DNA from 3 places in the Ferrimonas lipolytica genome. Region 3 is predicted to be linked to each of the others. Evidence: predicted binding sites of a transcription regulator. Region 3 holds the regulator's gene; each other region holds the start of a gene.
What was found. Region 3 encodes LexA, which represses DNA repair genes until DNA is damaged. Its sites were predicted from a motif close to TACTGTATNNNNATACAGTA; they were not measured.
Positions count from the first base shown of each region.

Region 1 (8,188 bases), 630 kb from region 3:
GGCACCGGCAGTAATTCAGAGCTCGAAATACAGCCACAAACTCTACCGGATGCGCTAGAGAGCGGTACCCCTAACCTGCCGGGTATTGCTGGTCTAAATGCCGCATTGGATTGGCTCGAGCATACCGGGGTCGACACCATTAACCAACACGAACAATGCCTTACTGCACAGTTGATTGCAGGTCTAAAGCAGATCCCTGGAGTCTCGGTACTTGGTCCTGCTGCTGACCAACCGCGAGTTGGGGTGGTGTCGCTGCTTATCGACGGCAAAGACAACGGCGAGATAGACGAGCAACTAGCCTACGACCACCAGATATATTGCCGTACTGGCCTGCACTGTGCGCCGGCATCGCATCAAACCATGGGGACCTTCCCTAATGGCACTGTACGTTTAAGTGTCGGCGCCTTTACTCGTGCCGATGAGGTGCAATGCGCTATCGAAGCCATCGCTAAGATCGCCTCAAATTAACTGATTCTGGCCGCAGGAACGCGACTACCAATTCAAAAGGGAATGACATTATGACTGATATCGCCACTCAACCAGAGCAAAGCGAAAAAGCTCTGTTTGACTACTTTAAAGGGTCGATTTCCGATGAAATCGGCTATATGCGCGAGCAAAAAGCGGCTGGTCGCGGCATTGTCGGTTTCTACTGTGAATTCACTCCACGGGACCTGATTCTAGCCGCTGGCGCAATGCCAATCTGCCTGTGTGGCACCAATAAAAATACCATCAGTCACGCGGAAACCTTACTACCAGCAAATTTGTGCCCGATGATCAAAGCCTCATTCGGTTATGCGGTTACTGGTGGTTGTCCACTGCTGAACGACTCCGACCTGTTGGTGGCTGAAACCACCTGTGACGGCAAGAAGAAGATGTATGAGGTGCTCTCACGCGACCATAAGATGCACGTACTCGAACTGACGCAAAAGCCGCAACAAGAGGTCGCCTTCAAACACTGGTTAGCCGAAGTAGAGGAGCTGAAACAAACCCTCGAGCAGACCTTCGATACCACCATTACTGAGCAAAAGTTGCGGGACGCCATTAAAGCAATGAACGCTGAACGGCGTCAGATCCTTGCGATTCAACAACTAGGCAAACATAAACCGGCTATCGTATCTGGCCTAGAAATAGCCCAGACACGCTATCGAGTGGCGGGATTTGAGCGCCATCATAAACAGATGGAGTCTTTCCTTTCCATGGCTCAGCGCCGCCTCGATGAGGGCTACCAAGCCGCTCCAACAAACGCCCCACGAATACTATTAACCGGCTGTCCTACTGGCCAAGGCACCGAAAAGTTGATTGAGATCATCGAGGAGTGCGGTGGTTTAGTCGTGGTGCAAGAAGCATGCTCTGGCATCAAGGGCGTCTACGAGATGGTGTCTGAACAGGGTGATCCACTCGAAGCAATTGCCCGCAAGCACTTCAACATTCCCTGCTCGTGCATGACCCCGAACAGCAAACGAGAAACTCTACTGGCAACGTTAGCAAGCGAATATCAGGCTGATGCAGTTATCGATCTTGTCTGGCAGGCTTGCCATACCTACAACGTCGAATCGGTACTGATCCACGATTTTGTGCGCGACGAGTTAGGGTTGCAATACATGAAGGTGGAAACCGACTACTCCGATTCAGACCGAGAGCAGCTGAAGGTACGCGTTCAAACCCTGCTAGAGCTGCTCCAGTGATCAGTTGCGGCATTGATATCGGCTCACGCACCATCAAGATCGCGCTTTACGACGGCAGCGCTGTTGTTGATTCGATGGTTACCATGAGCGGCTCGGCGCCACAACAAATCGCCGAAGAGTGTTACCAACAGCTACTTAACCGTAACGATTTGTGTAGCAATGGCATCGCCTTCACTACTGCCACTGGCTATGGTCGTAATTACTTCTCACTGGCAGACAAAGCCTCGTCAGAGATAATTTGTCACAGCGCTGGAGTGGCTTTTCTGTGCCCCGATGCCAAAACTATTATTGATATCGGCGGCCAAGATTCCAAAGTGATGCAACTGTTAGACGGCGGTAAGGTTGGCGACTTCGCAATGAACGACCGCTGTGCCGCTGGTACCGGCAAATTCATCGAGATGGTAGCGCAAACCCTAAACATACCAGTGGCGAGTACCGGCGCCTTGGCGTTATCAAGCAACGCCAGCTGCGATATCTCCTCTATGTGTGCGGTATTTGCAGAGTCTGAGGTGATCGGTTTACTGCACAAAGGGATCCCGGCCGAGGTTATCTTACGTGGGATCTTTGATTCGGTCGCCAAACGAGTCGTGTCACTAGGTCGTAAGGTCGGCTTTCGTGGCCCAGTCGTCTTTACCGGTGGGGTGGCACAGAATCCCGGCGTAGTGGCAGCAATCCAGCAACAACTGATTGAGCACAACATTGTCACTCCCAATCAGCCCCAATTAACCGGGGCTATCGGTGCCGCCATCATTGGTTATCGTACCGCTGTAGCTAGGAATAGTGCCAGTGCCAGTATTGGAGCTTGCCAATGACCCTCAAAAACAACACCGCGCTAACAGACTGCATCATTACCTTTGCATCGGGCCATCTTGCTTTGCAGGCCGAACAAGCTCTTATCAACGCAGGGAAAACACCACGATTGATCACTGCGCCTCGAGCAATCAGTTCCGAATGTGGCTTTTGCTTGTTATTACCTCGATGCAACGGCAGCAAACTCGCTGCCGCCCTCACCCTGCTAACCATTCAACACAGCAACATTTACCAACGCTACACCCTTAATGGAGTAAGACACTATGCACAACAACATTGACGTTCGTGGGATTGAACTGGATAGAGCCGTTGACGCGGTTAAGCAGGTTATTAAGGCGAAAGAGTTAAGCTCACTAGAGATCCAAAGTTCGGCACAGTTAACCACCACGGCACTGCTGGATATCCTGCATCAACAAGGAGCCAACTGCGAAGTAATGGACGCAGCTGAGGGGCAAACCATTATTGCTAATCTGGGAAATGGCTCAGTGATGGAGCAAAAATCATATGTGGTTGGCTCCACCACTATTGGCAGCGGCGACGACGTTATTGGTTCAAAATTAATGAACGCTTTTTTCAACGTCAGCGCCGATTATGAGCAGATCCCTGCATCAATTTTCTTGCTAAATAGCGGTGTTAAGCTGTGCATAGAACAAGCAGATTCAGTACCCGCACTGACGTTGCTGCAACAAAAAGGCTGCGACATTATCGTCTGTGGCACCTGTCTGGATTTCTTTGGGATCAAGGATAAACTTGCAGTTGGCCGCATCGGCACCATGCACGACCTTATAGGTATCTACCACAATAAGGGGGATGTCATCTCGCTTTAGCTGGGTAACGCAGCTTGGCTGTGGATACCGCCTAAAACACTAAACTATCCTCGGTTAATACTGGGGATTTTTGTAGGTTTAGTGGTAAAGCTTGCAGTCATTTTATCCCTATCATGGTTGTACCCTCAGCGACGAATATCTCATCGCAATAGAAGCGGCTTGCTTGTTAAGGGGAAAATAGTCAAACAAGATGGCAAAGCACTATCGCGACTATTCGCTTGGAGAGAGCGCATAGCGGATCATATCCATTGAGAAACCACGATAGGCAAGATAACGTTGCTGTTTAGCACGCTCTTTAAAGTCAGCTGGTAATGCTTCACCAAACTTCCGTTGCCGCAGCGCTAAGCAGCTCTCAAAGAAATCGACCTCGGTTTGTGCCAACGCGGCCTTAATAAGCTCTGTATCAACTTGCCGTTCGCGCAGATCAGAACGAAGCCGTTGCGGCCCCAGTCCACGCTGAGAACGATAGCGCACAAAACTGTGGGCAAAACGCTCATCGTCTAAATAACCAAAATCGATAACTCGCCCAATGGCCGCCTCGATCTGCTCAGACGAAAAACCGCGGCTGTGCATCTTTCGTTGCAACTCGCCACGGCTATGATCACGGCGGGATAACAATCCCACCGCACAAGCCAAGGGATCTTGGCTTGACTTATCTTTAACAAACAACGGTTAACGCAGCTTTGTTATTAAGAAAGTTCTGACTCTTGCTCTTCAGCTTGATCAGCCGGTGCTGCCTTCACCAACAACTGCTCACGCAACAACGCTTCAATCTCGTCAGAGATGGCTGGGTTTTCTTTTAAGAAGCGGATGGAGTTCGCTTTACCTTGGCCAATCTTCTCGCCTTTGTAGCTGTACCAAGCACCTGACTTCTCAACCAACTTCTGCTTCACGCCCCAGTCGATCAATTCGCCGTGCTTAGAGGTACCTGCACCGTATAGGATCTGGAACTCTGCTTGCTTAAATGGTGGAGCAACCTTGTTCTTAACCACTTTAACGCGGGTTTCGTTACCAACCACTTCGTCGCCGTCTTTGATGGCGCCGATACGACGGATATCAAGACGAACAGAGGAGTAGAACTTCAGCGCGTTACCACCAGTGGTGGTTTCAGGTGAACCAAACATCACACCGATCTTCATGCGGATTTGGTTAATGAAAATACACATGGTATTGGAACGTTTCAGGTTACCGGTTAACTTACGTAACGCTTGAGACATCAAACGTGCCTGCAAACCTACGTGAGAATCACCCATCTCACCTTCGATTTCAGCTTTAGGGGTCAACGCCGCTACCGAATCGACAACCAGTACATCAACCGCACCTGAACGTACCAGCATGTCACAGATCTCAAGTGCTTGCTCACCGGTATCTGGCTGGGAAACCAGCAGTTCATTGACGTTTACGCCCAGCTTTTCAGCGTAGATTGGATCCAGCGCGTGCTCAGCATCAACGAAGGCACAGGTTTTACCCATCTTTTGTGCTTCAGCGATGACTTGCAAGGTCATGGTGGTTTTACCAGAAGATTCTGGACCGTAGATCTCAATCACGCGGCCAAACGGTAAACCACCTATACCCAGTGCGATATCCAAACCCAGAGAGCCAGTAGATACCGATTCAATATCCATCGCAGTGGCATCGCCCAATCGCATGATGGACCCTTTACCAAACTGCTTTTCAATCTGACCTAGCGCCGCACTGAGTGCGCGTTTTTTATTGTCGTCCATTTTCATGCTCCGGATTTGGCGATGCTGTAATTAAGTTGAGGCCAGTATACTGTATAGCCGTACAGTATCAACCCTGTATGTAAAATTCCTATCTCGATGGCAGCCATCGAAGATTTCGGGAGCATACTAGCGACATTTATCGTCGAGCTCATCAGACTGATTCACAACACTGGCTCAGAGTTGCCCGAGCTTACTGTAGGGCAGATTAAACCCCACTTATTACCGTGTTAGTCGACCGTGCCTTAGTGTCACTAGAACGGTTATTAACTGCCTAGCTTGAAGTTGCTTTTAGTGCAGTAGAGTGAGCAAACATTTGATGTACTTGGTATCATCTAGCGTTTGCATAACTCTCCCAAACTCGAGGTAAACCTGTGGCCAAAACGAAGTCTGCTGCCGCTGAAACTCATACCCCAATGATGCGTCAGTACTTGGCGTTAAAAGCGGAACATCCTGACGTCTTACTGTTTTATCGGATGGGTGACTTCTACGAGCTCTTCTTCGACGATGCTAAACGCGCTTCGCAGCTACTCGATATCTCGTTAACCGCCCGTGGCAGCAGTGCTGGTGAACCAATCCCCATGGCAGGTGTGCCTTACCATGCGGTAGAGGGCTACTTAGCTAAATTGGTGCAACGGGGTGAGTCCGCTGCCATCTGTGAACAGATTGGTGATCCGGCCACCAGTAAGGGTCCAGTCGAACGCAAAGTGGTCCGAATCATCACTCCCGGTACCATTACCGACGAAGCCCTATTGCAAGAACGCCAAGAAAATTTGCTGGCAGCCGTCTATGAGCTGCGTGGCCAGTTTGGTTACGCCACCTTGGATATTGCCTCCGGCCGTTTTATGGTGAATGAGCTCGCCAGTGAAGACGCGCTTGCGGCGGAGCTACAACGAACCAACCCTGTTGAGCTGCTTTATCCAGAGCAGTTTGCATTGATGCACCTGATTGAAGGACAAAAAGGCTTACGTCGTCGTCCAGAATGGGAGTTTGAACTAGGCACGGCGCGGCAGCTGCTTAATAACCAATTCGGCACTCGCGACCTAACCGGCTTTGGAGTTGAGCAAGCTGAACGCGCACTGTGTGCCGCAGGTTGTTTAATGCAGTACGTTAAAGACACCCAACGAACCGCTCTGCCCCACATTCGCGCCATCATCAAACAACAAGATGGCCACCATATCGTGCTAGATGCCGCTACGCGTCGTAACCTCGAGTTAACCCAAAACCTTGCCGGTGGTGCAGAAAACACTCTGGCGTCAGTGTTGGACGACTGCGCCACCCCAATGGGTTCACGTCAGCTTGGTCGTTGGTTGCATCAGCCTCTACGCCAACCAGAGGTGCTCAATGGTCGCCTCGAGATGGTCACCGCTATCAAGGAAGCGGGTCTATTTGTTGATCTTAGCGAACAGCTAAAGCCGATTGGAGATCTAGAGCGAGTGCTGGCTCGGCTGGCATTGCGCAGCGCCCGCCCACGCGATTTAAGCCGCTTACGTGGCGCCTTAGCACAACTGCCTAGTCTACATGAGCTGCTAGCGGAGCTCGCCAACCCTCATGCCCAGCAGTTGGCCACTCGCATCAGCCAATTCCCGCAACAGCTTGAGTTGTTGCAAGCGGCCATTATCGACAACCCACCGGTATTGATCCGCGATGGCGGTGTATTGGCTGCAGGTTATAACGCCGAGCTAGATGAGTTACGTGCCTTGTCTCAAGGAGCGACCGACTATTTAGCAGAGTTAGAACAGCGCGAAAAAGACCGTACCGGGATCGCCACACTTAAAGTCGGTTATAATCGCGTCCACGGCTATTTTATTGAGGTTAGCCGAGCCCAGTCAGCATTGGTGCCGACCGACTACATTCGTCGCCAAACCTTGAAGAATGCTGAACGCTTTATCATCGCTGAACTAAAAGAGCATGAAGATAAAGTCCTGAATAGCCAAAGCGCGGCGCTCACCCTCGAGAAACGCCTGTATGAAGAGCTGTTCGATCTGCTGTTACCGGTACTGCCACAGCTGCAAGAGTGTTCCGAGGCTTGTGCTAATCTGGACGTATTGCAAAACTTAGCCGAACGAGCGGAAACCTTAGGTTACTGCCGACCGCAACTGGTTGAGCAAAGCGGAATCCACATCGACGCGGGTCGTCATCCGGTGGTCGAACAGGTACTAAAAGAACCTTTTATTGCTAACCCTGTACAATTAACGCCACAGCGGCGCTTGCTGGTTGTTACCGGCCCTAATATGGGCGGTAAATCCACTTATATGCGTCAGACCGCGTTGATTGCCCTGATGGCGCACATTGGTTCGTTTGTCCCAGCAGAACAGGCCGTGATGGGGCCGATTGATCGGATCTTCACCCGTATTGGTGCCAGCGATGACTTGGCCTCTGGGCGCTCCACCTTTATGGTTGAGATGACAGAAACTGCCAATATCCTTAACAACGCTAGTGCCAATTCATTGGTATTGATGGATGAGATCGGCCGCGGCACCTCAACCTACGATGGCCTGTCACTGGCTTGGGCAGCAGCAGAGCAGTTAGCCAATAAGCTGCAAGCGTTAACGCTGTTTGCTACCCACTACTTCGAGTTAACTCAACTGCCAGAGCTGCTTGATGGCGTCTTTAATGTTCACTTAGATGCAGTAGAGCACGGCGACAGCATCGCCTTTATGCACGCGGTGCAAGAGGGACCAGCCAGCCGCAGTTACGGTTTGCAGGTCGCAGCATTGGCCGGTGTCCCAGCCGAAGTCGTTCGTAACGCCCGCCACCGCTTGGCACAGCTGGAAGCCCAAGAGCGAAATAAGGGAGCAGATACCGCGTTACCAGAGGGGCAACTGCCGCTACTGCCAGAGCCCCACCCGGCAGTTGAGCAATTGGCGAGTATTGATCCTGATAGCTTAACCCCGCGTCAGGCACTGGATCTGCTCTATCAATTGAAAGCGCAGTTGTAATAACTCAATCACTATTGCGGTTGATTAGCCAACCACACCAAGATAAAAACGCCGCTGACCAAACAAGCCAGCGGCGTTTTTCTAAAATGGAACTCAGTCGCAGTTAATCTCGAAACAACGCCTCAATATTGAGCCCCTGCCCAGCGATCAAATCACGTAAGCGCCGCAGTGCCTCAACTTGGATTTGCCGTACCCGCTCCCGA
Region 1 covers NZ_CP051180.1:165,586-173,773, reverse strand. Annotated here, with positions in the region: gene HER31_RS00820 (aminotransferase class V-fold PLP-dependent enzyme) at 1-468, shown strand, start outside; gene HER31_RS00815 (double-cubane-cluster-containing anaerobic reductase) at 519-1,685, shown strand; gene HER31_RS00810 (acyl-CoA dehydratase activase) at 1,682-2,497, shown strand; gene HER31_RS00805 (putative Se/S carrier protein) at 2,494-2,775, shown strand; gene yedF (sulfurtransferase-like selenium metabolism protein YedF) at 2,759-3,322, shown strand; gene HER31_RS00795 (regulatory protein RecX) at 3,533-3,946, opposite strand; gene recA (recombinase RecA) at 4,012-5,046, opposite strand; gene mutS (DNA mismatch repair protein MutS) at 5,460-7,985, shown strand; gene rpoS (RNA polymerase sigma factor RpoS) at 8,089-8,188, opposite strand, start outside.
Region 1: a site for LexA is predicted at 5,094-5,113, ahead of recA (recombinase RecA). Genes of this name have one in related genera too.

Region 2 (8,188 bases), 680 kb from region 3:
AGCGGCTTCTGGTGCGGTTGATTTCGCTAACTACGGTTGGATGCAAGCGTTCTCCGATCCGCAATGGTGGAACAGCTTTTACGGCTTCATCGGTGGCAGTGTTGGTGAAACCAGCACCTTAGCTCTGGCTATTGGTGGTTTGGTTATTATGTACACCCGCATCGCCTCATGGCGCATCGTCGGTGGTGTGATGGTCGGCATGATTGCCCTTACCAGTTTGTTTAATGCCATCGGCTCTGATAGCAACTACATGTTCAATGTGCCGTGGACGTGGCACATGGTTATGGGTGGTTTCGCCTTCGGTATGTTCTTTATGGCGACCGACCCAGTATCGGCGTCATTTACCAACCAAGGTAAATGGGCATACGGCATCTTGATTGGCGTCATGGTGGTGTTAATCCGTGTGGTTAACCCGGCGTATCCTGAAGGGATGATGCTCGCAATCCTGTTCGCCAACCTGTGGGCGCCACTGTTCGATTACTTTGTGGCACAGGCCAACATCAAGCGGAGAGAGGCACGTAATGTCTAAATCCAATGACTCTTTTGGCAAAACCGTAGGCGTAGTTTTAGGACTGTGTCTGGTGTGTTCACTGGTGGTATCCGGTACCGCAGTAGCGTTAAAGCCACAGCAGCTGCAAAACAAGCTGCAAGATAAGCAAAAGTACATTCTGGAAGCGGCTGGTATTGAAGTAGAGGGTGGCGATATCGCGACTACCTACAACAAGTACATTGAACCTCGTTTGGTTAATTTCGGCAGCGGGGATTACGTCGATGGCGTTGACCCGGTGTTGTATGACCAACGTAAAGCTGCCCGTGCCCCAGAAACTTCGACTAAACCAGCCAATGACATCGCCTCGATTAGCCGCCGTGCTAATGATGGTGTGTTGTATTTGGTCAAAGGAGAAAACGGTGATGTTGAAACCGTTATCTTGCCAATCCACGGTTATGGTCTGTGGTCAACCATGTACGGCTTCTTAGCATTAGAAAGCGATCTCAATACCATCCAAGCGTTGGTGTACTACGAACAGGGTGAAACACCTGGTCTGGGTGCCGAGGTTGAGAATCCGAAGTGGAAAGCTAAGTGGCCTGAAAAGGTAGCCTTCGATAAGGCTGGCAATGTTGCCATCAAGGTAGTTAAAGGCGGCGCTAAAGTGGGTGACATCCACGGTGTGGATGGTCTCGCAGGCGCAACACTAACCAGTAACGGCGTGACCAACAGTCTCGTATTCTGGTTGGGTGCTGAAGGGTATGGCAACTTTATTGCTAAGGCTCGCAATGGAGGTCTGAACAATGGCTAGTCAGCAGCAGTCATTAAAAGAGGTTCTGGTTGGTCCTATTTGGTCCAATAACCCAATTGCACTGCAGGTGTTGGGAGTGTGTTCTGCCTTGGCAGTAACCACACGGATGGAAACCGCTTTGGTAATGTCGTTGGCATTAACCGTGGTAACCGCTTTCTCTAACCTGTTTATCTCGATGATGCGTAACCACATTCCATCGAGCGTACGGATCATCGTGCAGATGACCATTATCGCCTCGTTGGTAATCGTAGTTGACCAAGTATTGAAGGCTTATGCCTTTGAGATTTCGAAGCAGCTCTCGGTGTTTGTTGGCTTGATCATCACCAACTGTATTGTGATGGGACGAGCGGAAGCGTACGCGATGAAGTCGCCACCACTGCCAGCCTTCGTTGATGGTATTGGCAACGGTTTAGGCTACTCGGTAATTTTGCTTACCGTTGGCTTTTTCCGTGAACTGTTAGGTAACGGAACCCTGTTTGGTATCGAGATCTTCACCAAGGTCTCTGAAGGGGGTTGGTATTACCCGAACGGTTTGATGTCATTCCCACCAAGCGCATTCTTCTTGATTGGCTTCATCATCTGGGCGATTCGCACCTGGAAGCCAGATCAAGTTGAGCCAAAGGAGTAAGGAGGCGCTATGGAACATTACATTAGCCTATTCGTACGGGCGATATTCATCGAAAACATGGCGCTGAGCTTCTTCTTGGGGATGTGTACATTCTTGGCGGTGTCTAAGAAAGTGTCCACCGCCATTGGCCTTGGCATCGCCGTGATTGTGGTGCTGACATTAGCAGTACCGGTAAACCAGCTTATCTATTCCAACATTCTTGCTCCGGGCGCATTAGCTTGGGCAGGCATGCCAGAAGCGGATTTAAGTTTCCTTAACTTTATTACCTTTATCGGTGTGATTGCGGCATTGGTACAGATTTTGGAAATGACCCTCGATAAGTACTTCCCACCGCTATACAACGCATTGGGGATCTTCCTGCCGTTGATAACCGTTAACTGTGCAATCTTTGGTGCCGTATCCTTTATGGCCAACAAAGATTACAACTTTGGTGAGTCGGTAGTGTTTGGTTTAGGTGCAGGTGTTGGTTGGGCACTAGCACTGGTGTTGCTCGCCTCGATCCGTGAAAAGATGAAGTACTCCGATGTGCCAGATGGGTTACGTGGCTTAGGTATTACCTTTGTTACCGCCGGCCTGATGGCGTTGGGCTTTATGTCCTTTTCCGGGGTGTCGCTGTAAGCGACGCTAACGTAGAGAAGTTAAAGGAATAGTCGATGGAAATTATACTCGGCGTTGCCATGTTTACCGCGATTGTGATCGCGCTGGTTTTCGTTATTTTATTTGCGAAATCCAAATTAGTACCAGACGGCGACGTAACCATCAGTATCAATGGTGATGGCGACAAAGCGATTACCACTTCGCCTGGCGATAAGCTGTTGGGCGCACTGGCGGGCAATGGCATCTTCATCTCATCTGCCTGTGGTGGTGGTGGTTCATGTGGTCAGTGTCGCGTTAAAGTGCACTCAGGTGGTGGCGATATTTTGCCAACAGAAACCAGCCACGTGAACAAGCGTGAAGCCCGTGAAGGCTGTCGTTTGGCCTGTCAGGTAGCGGTTAAGCAAGACATGGATATCGAACTGCCAGAAGAGGTGTTCGGCGTTAAGCAGTGGGAGTGCGAGGTTATCTCTAACGATAACAAAGCCACCTTTATTAAAGAGCTTAAGCTTGGCATCCCAGATGGCGAATCAGTGCCTTTCCGTGCTGGTGGTTACATCCAAATCGAAGCCCCTGCACACCATGTTAAGTACGCCGATTTTGACGTACCGAAAGAGTATCGTGGCGATTGGGAACATTTCGGCTTCTTCAAGCTGGAGTCTAAAGTTGATGAGCCAACCTTGCGTGCTTACTCAATGGCAAACTACCCAGAAGAGGAAGGAATCATCATGTTGAACGTGCGGATCGCCTCGCCGCCGCCGCGCAACCTTGAGCTGCCACCGGGTAAGATGTCGTCGTACATCTGGAGCCTAAAAGCGGGTGATAAGGTGATGATCTCCGGTCCATACGGTGAGTTCTTTGCCAAAGACACTGAAGCGGAGATGGTGTTTGTCGGTGGTGGTGCTGGTATGGCTCCAATGCGTTCACATATATTTGACCAGCTTAAGCGTCTTAACTCTAAGCGTAAGATCTCATTTTGGTACGGTGCACGTTCTGAACGTGAGATGTTCTATGTTGAAGATTTTGATGGCCTTGCGGCTGGAAATGACAACTTTGAATGGCACGTGGCGCTTTCCGACCCTCAGCCAGAGGATAACTGGGAAGGTTACACCGGCTTTATTCATAACGTCTTGTTTGAAGAGTATCTGAAGAATCACGAAGCCCCAGAGGATTGTGAATTCTACATGTGTGGTCCACCGATGATGAACGCGGCTGTGATTAACATGCTGAAAGAATTAGGTGTTGAAGACGAAAACATTATGTTAGATGATTTCGGTGGATAAGACCTAACTCATACGGATATTGATGACATATCAAAACGTTACCAAATGGCTGGCCTTAATCGGGCTGGCCATTTTTGTTTCAGGCTGCACCCCATCAGCACAAGTGGTGAAGATTGAAGGAAGTACCATGGGCACCAGCTATCACATTAGCTGGGTTGGCGATGCGGCACAGGCACAGCAACTGCAAACAAAGATCGATGACCGTTTAGTAGCGGTGAATCAGTCGATGTCACATTGGCAGCCGGATTCGTTGATTAGCCGATTTAATCATTACGACAGTACCGAGCCGATGACCATCGATCATGACTTTGCGACGGTGATGGCTGAGTCGATCTGGTTAGCGGAGCAAACCGAGCGAGCACTGGATGTCACCATCGCACCAATTATCGATTTGTGGGGGTTTGGCCCTCAAGGGCAGGTAGAGCAAGCTCCAAGTCCTCGCGAGATTGCCATGGCGCAGGCGCTCTCTGGCATCAATAAAGTTAGCCTTAATGATCTCGCCTTGAGCAAGAGTGAGCCGTTATTAACTCTTAATCTATCAGCTATCGCTAAAGGTTTTGGGGTTGATGTTGTGGCCGATCTGCTCGAGCAACATCAGATCGGCAGTTATATGGTGGAGATTGGCGGTGAGTTACGTCTGCGCGGTACGAAGCCGGCAGGCAAGCCGTGGCGGATTGCGATTGAACGACCAGATCCCGCTGGTCGAGAGCTATTTCAAGTGATTGAACCGGGTAACATGGCAGTGGCGACATCGGGTGACTATCGCAACTTTTTTGAAGAAAATGGGACCCGTTTTTCTCACCTAATTGATCCACGCAGCGGTGCACCGATCACCAATCGTTTGGCTTCGGTTACCGTCCTTAGCCCCTCTTGCATGCGAGCTGATGGCTTTGCTACTGCATTTAGCATTATGGGTACTGAAGCCAGTTTGGCTTACGCCAATGAGCATAAGATGCCAGTAATGCTGATTGAAAAGAGCATTAGTGGGCAATTCAATACCTTTTATTCAGACGCTTTTAAAACCTATGTTAATGACAGTGAAACCGCTCAATAAAACGATTTGCTGCTGATGAATTGACCGTTTTAATTGGTGTTAGCGGTTGTGGTTGTCAGGATAGGTGACTCGCTTCACAGATCGCTAATGAATGTTATTCTAAGCGGTACTTGTTAAGGTTAGCGACAGCGTATCATTGCCTCGATCCTACGCAGTGAGAACGTGTGAATGAAGAAACTAATGCCGCTGTACCATTTGATTGCGACTGAGTCGTCAGCGGAAGATACCTTTAGAGCGGCCACCAGCTGGTTGTTTGCGCAATACCCGAAACTGTCACGTCTATGCGTGGCCTCGGTCGAAGGGGACGAGGTTTACAGTTTCTTTGTGCATGACCGGCTTGCCGGCTCTGATGACGATATCTTTTATCAGAGCCGTTTATCGGTGTCGCGAGCATTGGCGGAAATTGCGCAAGGAGATGGCTTCGAGTGCATTAACGATCTCCAGCCGTTAGCGCAACATCATAGTCAACTGAACAAGCTGTATCAGCGTGGCCACCGCAGCAGCTTTACCTTTGCGATTAAGGCCAACCAACAGTTGATTGGCTATCTGTTTCTGAACAGTGATCAGCTCGCTGCGTTTGAGCAAAGCCATCACCTTGATGAGTATTTGCAGATCGCGCAGCTGCTGACTCAGGTAAAGATCTATCTTTACCGCCGAATTACCATGCTCCGTTCCGGCTTGGGGTTAACCCTCAAGATGGGCCATGCTCGCGACCCTGAAACCGAAGCGCACCTCGAGCGCATGAGCGCCTATAGCGTACTTATTGCCAGCCACATGGCCCAGCAACAGTTGCTCAATAATACCGATGTGGTTACAGTGCGCCGTTATGCTCGTTACCACGATATTGGCAAGTATCAGATTCAAGACGATATCTTATTTAGCACCGAACGCTTTACTCCAGAGCAACGGGCGATTATGAATCAACACTGTCAGTATGGCGTGGATATTATTAATCATGTCGAACTGGGCATGGGGGTCGATGATCTCAATATGCTGCGCCGACTTAAGAACATCATTCTGCACCACCACGAACGATTTGACGGCAAAGGTTACCCCCATGGTCTCAAGGGCAAAGAGATCCCGATTGAAGCCCGAATCGTTACCGTTGCCGATGTATTCGACGCGCTATTGAGTGATCGCAAATACAAAGGTGCATGGCCCTTTAATAGTGCTTGTCAGTTCCTTAAAGACAACAGCGGTACCATGTTTGACCCGGATTGCGTTGACGCTTTGCTTGCGCAATTGGATGAGGTTGATGCCATCCGTGAACGTTATGTCGATGAGCTGGAGTAACAGCGTTAGCCACTTTGATTGATGACAGCTTTGGCAGCCACTGTTATAGTAACTGTGTTTTTATACAGGTATGGTGACGTGGCTCGAAAGATAATTCATGTAGACATGGACTGCTTCTACGCTGCGGTAGAGGTAAGAGACCATCCAGAATTGGCAGGTAAACCAGTAGCCGTCGGCGGCCCTGCTGGTGGCCGAGGGGTGCTCTCAACCTGTAATTATCAAGCTCGTGAATTCGGGGTGCGCAGTGCTATGCCCAGTGGTGAAGCGCTCCGCCGTTGCCCTAACTTAATTATTGTTCCCGGCCGAATGCAGGTCTATCAACAAATCTCGCAGCAGATCCGCGCTATTTTTGCCAAATACACTGATCTGATTGAACCTCTTTCCCTTGATGAGGCATTTTTAGATGTATCGGACTGCACTTTACACCGTGGCAGCGCGACCCTCATTGCCAAGCAGATCCGCGCCGAGATTCTTGCCGCTACAGGGCTAACCGCCTCGGCAGGCATAGCCAACTGTAAGTTTATCGCCAAGATCGCCTCCGATGAAAACAAACCCAATGGCCAGTTTGTTGTGCTGCCCAGCGAAACGGAGGCCTTCGCAGCGCAATTGCCACTTCGAAAGATCCCTGGCGTTGGCCCTAAAACGGCAGAAAGATTAACCGCTCGAGGGCTTAATGTCGGTGCTGATGTACTTAAGCACCAACCGGAGCAACTAGCGCAATGGCTTGGTAAGTTTGGTCCGGTACTGCACCAACGAGCCCAAGGCATCGATAACCGCGCAGTAGTCAGTCATCGCGAGCGTAAATCGGTCGGAGTAGAAACTACCCTGTTTGAAGATCTTGGCAGTGAAACCGAGTGCCTGCATGAGCTGCACAAGTTGTTACCAAAGCTCAGTCAGCGGTTAGGCACCAAGCGCTTTAAGGGGCTTAATTTGAAGCTTAAATTCAGTGATTTTCAACAAACCACTGTTTCTTGCCAAGCACACCAATTAGAAGAGAACACCTTACGTGCCTTATTGCATACTGGTTATCAGCGCGGTGAGGGGAGAGGAGTCCGGTTGGTGGGGATCAGTGTGACACTGGACGATGCCAAGACGCAGCAATTAAGTTTATTGATGTAGCTTGATCGTGCACAGCTCTATTGCTGAAACAACAACACCGCATCAATCATCTCAGCGAGTAATGCGGTGTTATTTTTGCTGTTCGAAGTAATGCGGCTAGCTATTATTCACCGTAGTTTTCGAACATCTTTTCGACGACGTAGCTGATGCGCTCATCTTCCTGAGCGGCGTTATTGCCTTCTTGAATCGCAGCGGATGCGGTTCCTACCCAGACAGCCTTGCGAGTTTTCATATCGATAAGGGCGATAACTAGTCCGCCTTTAGGTACATTTTTTAGCTCATCAATATTTTTGGTATCGTCGTGGACGGTTTCGGTGTGCAGCATGTCGACACCGATGCTGTATACAACACCCAGCTCAGCTGCGAATTTATTCTCTTTCAAACCACGTTCACGTAACTCTTTGTTGATCAGAAAACGCAGTTCGGAATCTAAATCATAGTTACGTTTTTTCCATTGTTTGTTGTAGTCGTGCAAAGCCGTTTTACCCAGTACCCACTTATAGCTTGAGTAGGATGCCAAGTTCGCATCCTGCGCCGTGGCAGACTTGGTTTTGATATCTTGATGTAAGCTGGTTGAAGCACAACCTGACAATGCAACTGCACCGATGAGTAATACCGCTTTTATTAGATTTTTCATACATTCCTCAATATAAGTGCTTGTTAACTTCATGCTTATTTAAGGGTATATGGAGGTTGCTATGCAACAATTATTTAACTGTTTTGTAAACTTCGAAGTTTTGTTCAGCTTGGCAACAGCAATGCCTCGGTGATAACGCACGAATCTTATTAATTCGACGAGTTTGTTCTTGTTCAATTTAAGGTGAAAAGGCGCTATTACATAGGCAACTTATGTTGTTGCTGTCCTGATTTGTAATAGGATATCGATACATTGCACTGTTTGATTACTTAGGAATATAAC
Region 2 covers NZ_CP051180.1:214,623-222,810, forward strand. Annotated here, with positions in the region: gene HER31_RS01025 (NADH:ubiquinone reductase (Na(+)-transporting) subunit B) at 1-529, shown strand, start outside; gene HER31_RS01030 (Na(+)-translocating NADH-quinone reductase subunit C) at 522-1,298, shown strand; gene HER31_RS01035 (NADH:ubiquinone reductase (Na(+)-transporting) subunit D) at 1,291-1,926, shown strand; gene nqrE (NADH:ubiquinone reductase (Na(+)-transporting) subunit E) at 1,936-2,544, shown strand; gene nqrF (NADH:ubiquinone reductase (Na(+)-transporting) subunit F) at 2,580-3,803, shown strand; gene HER31_RS01050 (FAD:protein FMN transferase) at 3,826-4,857, shown strand; gene HER31_RS01055 (HD-GYP domain-containing protein) at 5,026-6,150, shown strand; gene dinB (DNA polymerase IV) at 6,256-7,269, shown strand; gene HER31_RS01065 (DUF4136 domain-containing protein) at 7,373-7,906, opposite strand.
Region 2: a site for LexA is predicted at 6,201-6,220, ahead of dinB (DNA polymerase IV). Genes of this name have one in related genera too.

Region 3 (8,188 bases):
CGGTTGTTGTCGCCGACATGCAGCTCTCCTTGGTAACTTCACCGGTACAGCAGGTGATATTTGTTGTTATAAACGTCTTGTCGTTTCTACAACAAGTTGAGACTTATTCCCCAATAAGCGAAGCGTTTGCCATCCCCTCTTTACCATTCGCGGTTTTGCGCCATAACAGCGCAACCGTAATCAACCACGCTAACGCTAGGCCAAACCACTGTGCCGCGTAAGCTTGATGCTTCTCAGGAGCCATATTGATTGGCTGCCACGGCCTGACAAAGCCTAACTGCTGTGGTTGCTCTAACCACAATAAACCGGCAACAACGGAGTGTTGGAAATGGGCTTCAAGTTGCTGCCAATTCAGCGCTTGCACGCGTGTAGCAACGCCTACTTCTGGCCACAATTGATCAGACATGCGATTTGGCTGAGGCTGTAACAACCGCCCAACCACGACACTCGCATTGGGCAGTGGCGGCAACGTCGGTAACTCATCTCGCTGTGTTGGCGCTACAACAAAACCTAAATCGACCAGCAACCACGGCTCTGTTGGGCTCATTTGCAATGGTACTAACCAGCGATAACCCACCCGCCCTTGAAACACTTGGTTATCGAGCAATAAACTACGTTCAGACAACCATTTCCCCGCAGTCTCCAACCGGTAACCACGCCAATCTTGCTGTGGTGGCAATGGCCATTGAATGGTCTCATTCGCCCGCTGTTGATATTGCAGCTGCAGTTGCTGCTTCTCGCTCGCTCGCTGTAACTGCCACCAGCCTAACTTGACCAACAGTGCCAGCACCGCCACAGTAACCATCACCCACAGCACGTTTTTCATCGGCACGGAGTCATCATGGTCACCATCATAAAAACAGCGTTAGTGCTCATTTTGTTGTACATCCTCGTCAACTTAGCGCTGGCCGGTGTGGCGATGGTGCGCGACAAACAGTCAATGACTCAATATCTTGGACGTCGGGTCGGGTTTTCCGCCTTGGTACTGGTCATCATTATCCTTTCCATGGCAATGGGCTGGTTACCGATGAACCCTCGCCCTTATTGATAATGCAACTGTGGCTATAACACATAAACAAAAACAAACAGACACAACCACACCACATCGACAAAATGCCAATACCAACTAGACGCTTGGAACGCGAAGTGATTCTGCGGAGTAAAGTGGCCCTTGAGCACTCGGAAGAACATCACAATCAACATAACGGTACCTAACGTAACGTGCAGCCCGTGGAACCCGGTGAGCAAAAAGAACGTATTGCCGTACACCCCGGAGTTCAGCATCAAGCCCATCTCACGATAAGCATGGATATACTCCTCCACTTGCAACGTTAAGAAGCCAATGCCGAGCAAGATAGTCAGGCCTAACCAAGCGGTAAGCTGTTTGCGTTTTTCCTGCTCGAGTCCAGTGTGAGCAATGTGTAGCGTTACCGACGAGATCACCAAAATAATGGTGTTGTATAACGGTAGCCCTTGCCAACCCATTGCTTCGGTGGTGGTGCCGTCAGGGGTCGTTAACAACGGCCATACGGCTTCAAAAGTTGGCCACAATACCTCATTGGTCATCAGGTTGTTGGAGGCGCCACCTAACCACGGAATGGCAATCATTCTGGTGTAGAACAGGGCACCAAAAAAGGCGGCAAAAAACATCACCTCAGAGAAGATAAACCACGCCATGCCCTGCTTAAAGGAACGGTCCATCTGGCCGGAATACATACCAGACATCGACTCATCGATAACATTACGGAACCAACCAACCAACATGTAGATAAGCACGGCAACTCCTGCAAGCAGCAGGTAACCACCGTAGCCACCGCCTTCCGGTAAGCTGATAACGTAGTTACCCGCACCAACGGCAATCATAAATAGCGCCACCGCGCCGACAATAGGCCATGGGCTTTGAGCAGGAACGTAATAGCGTTGATACTGTTGACTCATCGTTGCACTCTCCTTAGCCACGCTCGGTCACCGAGTCGGTGATGTTGTAGAGCGTGTAAGATAGGGTCAGGGTTTGTATGGACTCGGGCAGCTCTGGATCAACAAAGAACACCAAGCCCATCTCCGCTGTTTCTCCGGCTGGCAGCGGTTGATGATTGAAACAAAAGCATTCGATTTTAGAAAAGTAGAGCGCGCCTTGGCCCGGACTAACCGAGGGTATGGCTTGGCCAATGGTGTCTCGCCCCGAGTTGTTGGTCGCGGTAAAGGCGACCTGAGTGGTTTCACCAGGGTGAACCTCAATTCGTTCAACCACCGGCTCAAATTGCCATGGCATGTCTTTGCGCACGTAGGTAATAAATTCAACCGTAACGGTTCGTTGGCTATCGACAACAGTGGCCGCTGCTACAGCGGTATTACTGGTCTTGCCATTGATGCCGGTAATTTCACAAAACACGTCATACAACGGCACCAAAGCAAAACCAAAGCCAAACATACCAACCACCACTAGCAGTAGGGTCGTGAGCAAACGCTTGTGCTCAGCCATAAGCTATTTCACAACCGGTGGCGTGCTGAAGGTATGCAGCGGCGCTGGTGATGGTACAGTCCACTCAAGCCCTTCTGCCCCATCCCACACCTTGGCTTCTGCTTTCTTTCCGCCTCGTACGCACTTGATAACCAAGGCAAGGAAGATCAGCTGCGATAAACCAAAGGCAAAGCCGCCGATTGAGACCACTTGATTCACATCCGCAAACTGCAGCGCATAATCTGGGATCCTTCGTGGCATCCCTGCTAGACCTAAGAAATGCATTGGGAAAAACAAGACGTTGACTGACACGAGAGAGCACCAGAAGTGCCATTTAGCGAGCGTCTCCGAATACATGTGCCCGGTCCATTTAGGTAACCAATAATAGGCGCCGGCCATAATCGAGAAAATGGCACCAGTTACCAGCACATAGTGAAAGTGTGCCACGACAAAATAGGTGTCGTGATACTGAAAATCGACGGGGGTGATAGCAAGCATCAACCCAGACAGACCACCAATGGTAAACAAGACAATAAACGCCAGCGCAAACAGCATTGGTGCCTCAAAACTGATGGAGCCACGCCACATAGTCGCCACCCAGTTAAACACCTTCACCCCAGTTGGCACAGATATCAGCATAGTGCAGTACATAAAGAACAACTCAGCGGCGACCGGCATGCCCGTAGTAAACATGTGGTGTGCCCACACCAAAAACGACAGGCCCGCAATCGACGCGGTGGCGTACACCATCGAAGCGTAACCAAACAGTCGCTTGCGACTGAATGCCGGCACAATGGCGGAGATGATGCCAAAGGCTGGCAGGATCATGATGTACACCTCTGGATGACCAAAGAACCAAAAGATGTGCTGAAACATCACCGGATCACCACCACCGGCAGCATCAAAGAAACTGGTGCCAAAGAACTTGTCGGTGAGAATCATCGTTACTGCACCGGCTAACACCGGCATTACAGCAATCAATAAAAACGCCGTGATCAACCATGTCCAAACGAACAATGGCAACTTCATCCAAGTCATACCCGGAGCACGCAAGTTCATAATGGTGACCACAACGTTGATCGCGCCCATGATCGAGCTGATCCCCATAATATGCACCGAGAACACAAACAGTGCGGTGGAGTCTCCACTGTAGGTAGTGGACAGAGGGGCGTAAAAGGTCCAACCGAACGCTGGGCCACCGCCTTCCATAAAGAGGCTACCAAGCAGCATTGCAAAGGCGAACGGCAGGATCCAAAAACTCCAGTTGTTCATCCGTGGCAACGCCATATCAGGAGCGCCAATCATTAGCGGAATCATCCAGTTAGCCAAACCAGTAAAGGCTGGCATTACCGCCCCGAAGACCATAATCAAACCGTGGACGGTGGTCATTTGATTGAAGAAGTGAGGATCGACTAACTGTAATCCAGGCTGGAACAGCTCGGCGCGAATCACCATTGCCATGGCTCCGCCGACCAAAAACATAATAAAGCTGAACCAAAGATAGAGGCTACCGATCTCTTTATGGTTGGTGGTGTACAGCCAACGCTTTATGCCAGTTGCTGGTTGTTCGTGGTGATCATGTTCACCATGATCTGAGCTATCGAGAAGTGGTTCAGCAGCTTCTGTTTTTGCGTCATTAACGATGCTATTCATTATTGCTCTCCCTGCATCACGGCATCCACTTCAGTGGTTTGAATCACTTCACCGGTGTTGTTATCCCAAGCGTTGCGTTGATAAGTCACTACGGCTGCAAGCTCCCTTAGGCTCAGCTGAGCCCCAAATGCCTGCATCGCGGTTCCTCCCCGGCCATTAACCACCACATCAATATGTTCAGTCACATCTCCCGCGGCGATGGCGCTGCCATTAATCGCGGGGAAAACACCAGCAAGCCCCATGCCATTAGGCTGATGACAAGCAGCACAGCGACCAATGTAGACCGACTCACCTAATGCCATCGCCTCTGCCATGGTCATCTGCTGCTCAAGCGATGCTTGCTCCGCTGCTGCTGCATCGGTTGCCGCTTGCTGCTGGGCCACTAACCATTGGTCAAACTCCTCCTCCGGAAGCACCTCAACCACTACAGGCATAAAGCCATGGTCTTTCCCACACAATTCAGCACATTGACCGCGATAAGTGCCTGGTTCGTTAACCTTGGTCCAAGCTTCATTAATAAAGCCTGGATTCGCGTCTTTCTTCACCGCGAAGGCTGGCACCCACCAACTATGAATCACATCATCGGAGGTCATCAAAAAGCGCACCTTGCGATTGGTGGGCAACACCAGCGGCTTATCCACTTCCAACAAATAGTTATCGCTCTTTTCTTGCTGATTGCGGATCTGATCAGTTGGAGTAGAGAGGAGGCTATAAAACTCAATATCGTGGCCAAAATACTTGTAGTGCCACTTCCACTGCGATCCGGTGACCTGAATGGTCAATGCTGACTCCGACGGATCTTCCATCGCAATCAAGGTGCTGGTTGCAGGCACGGCCATGCCGATCAGGATGAGGAATGGCACCACAGTCCAAGCGATCTCAACTTTAGTGCTTTCATGGAAATTGGCCGGCTTTGCGCCTTTAGACTTGCGGTGATAGATCAAGGAATAAAGCATTATTCCGAACACTATCAGGGCGATAACACAGCAGATATAGAAGATTGTCATGTGCAGGCTGTAGACCTGCTCACTGATATCGGTAACGCCGGGGGTAAGGTTCCATGGCATTTCTACGGCCACGGTTGGCCAACAGAGTAAGGTGGCACTCATGCCAAACAGCTTCAACTTCACAAACACTTCTCCTGTCAACGTTGCAAAAGCAACGTCTCGAAGAAAGCTCGCACAGTAAGTCTCTGCTCTATGTAAGCTCCCTGATCCCTAAAGGGGCATGGGCATACGCTTTAACGGCTCACGTAAATACTGCCAGTACTGCTGCCAGTTATTTTTTGAGTTACTCCATTAAAACTACAACCTCATTTTAGGTTGATCAAGGGTTTGAGCACGCTTCATTGGTGAATTGGGGTGAATAGTGCGTTTGCGCTGTAAGTTTCCGAATGGAACAAAAAAGCTGGGCAATGAGCGCGTTTTTGTACTAAATCCAAACGCCTTCTATCTCGCGGATCTAATGGCTCAACCCAAGCCAAAACCGAAGCACAGGTGCCAGTGGTGAGCGCCTGCTCTAACGCCACCATGGCACCAATATCGTCGTCACAATTTATCCGTAACAGGCGATTACTATCAATCCCAGATTGGCGCACAAAGCCTTTCCAATCGCACTCTGGTGCGTTGATAAGTAAGATCCAACCCGCTTGTTGAGCTTGTTGTTTCAATTGAGGGGCAATCGCCAGCAAACCATTACCACGCTGACAACAGTGCTGAGTGACACTTGGGCGCTGACGCACCTGTGTTTGCCAAATCCCTGGATGACGATGTTGTAGGTTTGCTGATGATTTCATTATTGCCAATCTCCGTTGCGCACAACGCCGACGGCTAGCCCTTCGATGGCTAATGGCGTTTCAGTTAAATCAACTACGATAGGATCGTATTCGCTATTTTCTGCGTGCAGGTATACGACGTTGCCCTGTTTTTGGAAGCGCTTCACTGTTACTTCATCTTCACCGACGCGAGCCACTACTACCTGACCATTGCGGGCGGTTTGGGTTTGATGAACCGCCAGTAGATCGCCATCAAGGATGCCAATCTCTTTCATTGAATCGCCGCGAACTCGAAGCAAGTAATTAGCCTCCGGACGAAACAGCGATGCATCCATTTGATAGTGAGATTCAATGTGTTCAGCCGCGAGAATTGGTTCACCAGCGGCAACTCGGCCAATCAGTGGCAGCCCTAGTTGCTCTGGGTCAGGCTCATCAAAAAGAATGCGGATCCCACGTGAGGTACCCGGAACAATCTGGATATACTCTTTGCGAGCAAGTGCTTTTAAATGCTCTTCAGCGGCATTGGCACTACGGAACCCTAATTGACGGGCAATCTCAGCGCGAGTAGGTGGCATTCCAGTATCTTGCATGTGCTGCCTGATTAAATCGAACACTTCAGACTGGCGCGGAGTTAACGGCTTCATTTAAATACCTGTTTATTCATACAGTGAATATACTGTAATCATATACAGGCTGCTGATGATTTCAACAGCAAAGTCGATTTTCTCTTCGTTTTAACCACTTTAAGAAGGCTCTTGGCCGATAATCAGTGGCTTTTCATCCGCTGGATAGGTCCAACAAGTGACTGTTTGGATGCTGACTGCTGCCTCTTTTGGCTAATGGGTGTAAACTCTTCCGCCTATTTGTTAATTCTGTAGAGAAGAGAGTCGAGTGAGTAGTTCTAACCTGAGCCATTGGCAAAAGTCTGTGAACGGCCTTCAGCGGTTGATGGTAACCAGCCAACCGATCCCTGAACAGCCGATCCAAGAGCTAGATATCGATCTTAGCCGACCTATCGTTTACGTCTTACCACAAGACTCCTTCTCTGATCGTTTAGCCCTGCACGAGTGCTGCCTCAAGCTTGACCTGCCAAGCCCTTTTGCTCCCCTAGAGATCGATGGCGAAGAGGTACCGCGCTGGGTTGCACTGTCCGCAGCGAAGATGCTAACTGGTCTGTCGAAACGTCGTAATGACTTCCAAGCGAAGTTTGAACACCTGCTGGGGTTACACAAAACCAACCCGCAACTTGATGTGCAGGTGATCCCGGTGAGCTTACTGTGGGGACGTGATCCTGGTAAGGAGCAAAGCGTCAGCGCTACTATTTTGGCAGACGACAGACCAACCTGGCTCCGCAAGTCGCTCATTATTGCCATGCTTGGCCGCGATAACTTCATCCGCTTTTCCCGCGCAGTTTCACTGCGTTACATGGCCGAACAGCGAGGCAGCGACAGCGATATCGCCAGCAAACTTGCCCGCGTAGCTCGAGTTCATTTTGGCCGCCAGCGCACCGTTGCCACCGGCCCCAAACTGCCTGATCGTAACGTTTTGTTCCGTACCCTGCTTAATTCAGAGGTACTTAAAGATGCGATCGAAGAGGAAGCTCGTAGCAAAGGTATCTCGATCGAAAAGGCACGCCAGAACGCCCATAAGATCCTCGATGAGATCGCCGCAAACTACTCCGATAAGCTATTTCGTGTTGGTGATCGAGTGCTTGGTTGGCTGTGGACCAAGCTCTACAACGGCATCAATGTCCGCGGTGCCGAGCAGGTACGTCAACTAAGCCAAGACGGCCATGAACTGGTATTTGTTCCTTGCCACCGTTCCCATATGGATTATCTACTGCTTAGCTACGTGATCTACAAGCAGGGTATGGTGGCGCCACACATTGCCGCTGGAGTTAACCTGAATTTCTGGCCGGCAGGACCGATTTTCCGTCGTGGTGGTGCTTTCTTTATCCGTCGCTCGTTTAAGGGCAACAAACTTTACTCCACCATTTTCCGCGAGTACCTCGACCAGTTGTTTAAACGTGGTTATTCCGTTGAATACTTTTGCGAAGGTGGTCGTTCGCGTACCGGTCGGTTGTTGCCAGCTAAAACCGGCATGATTGCGATGACGGTAAACAGCGTAATGCGCGGCTTGGAACGGCCGGTATCGCTGGTTCCAGTCTATCTTGGTTACGATCACGTGATGGAAGTAAACTCGTACCACAAAGAGTTGAAGGGCAAGAAGAAGGAAAAAGAGAGTGCCTGGCAGGTATTCTCGGCGATCCGTAAACTACGTAACTATGGCCAAAGCTACGT
Region 3 covers NZ_CP051180.1:3,670,181-3,678,368, reverse strand. Annotated here, with positions in the region: gene HER31_RS16680 (hypothetical protein) at 1-19, opposite strand, end outside; gene HER31_RS16675 (SURF1 family protein) at 104-826, opposite strand; gene HER31_RS16670 (DUF2909 domain-containing protein) at 842-1,048, shown strand; gene HER31_RS16665 (cytochrome c oxidase subunit 3) at 1,063-1,938, opposite strand; gene HER31_RS16660 (cytochrome c oxidase assembly protein) at 1,952-2,482, opposite strand; gene ctaD (cytochrome c oxidase subunit I) at 2,486-4,114, opposite strand; gene coxB (cytochrome c oxidase subunit II) at 4,114-5,244, opposite strand; gene HER31_RS16645 (SulA-like leucine-rich domain-containing protein) at 5,460-5,909, opposite strand; gene lexA (transcriptional repressor LexA) at 5,909-6,532, opposite strand; gene plsB (glycerol-3-phosphate 1-O-acyltransferase PlsB) at 6,780-8,188, shown strand, end outside.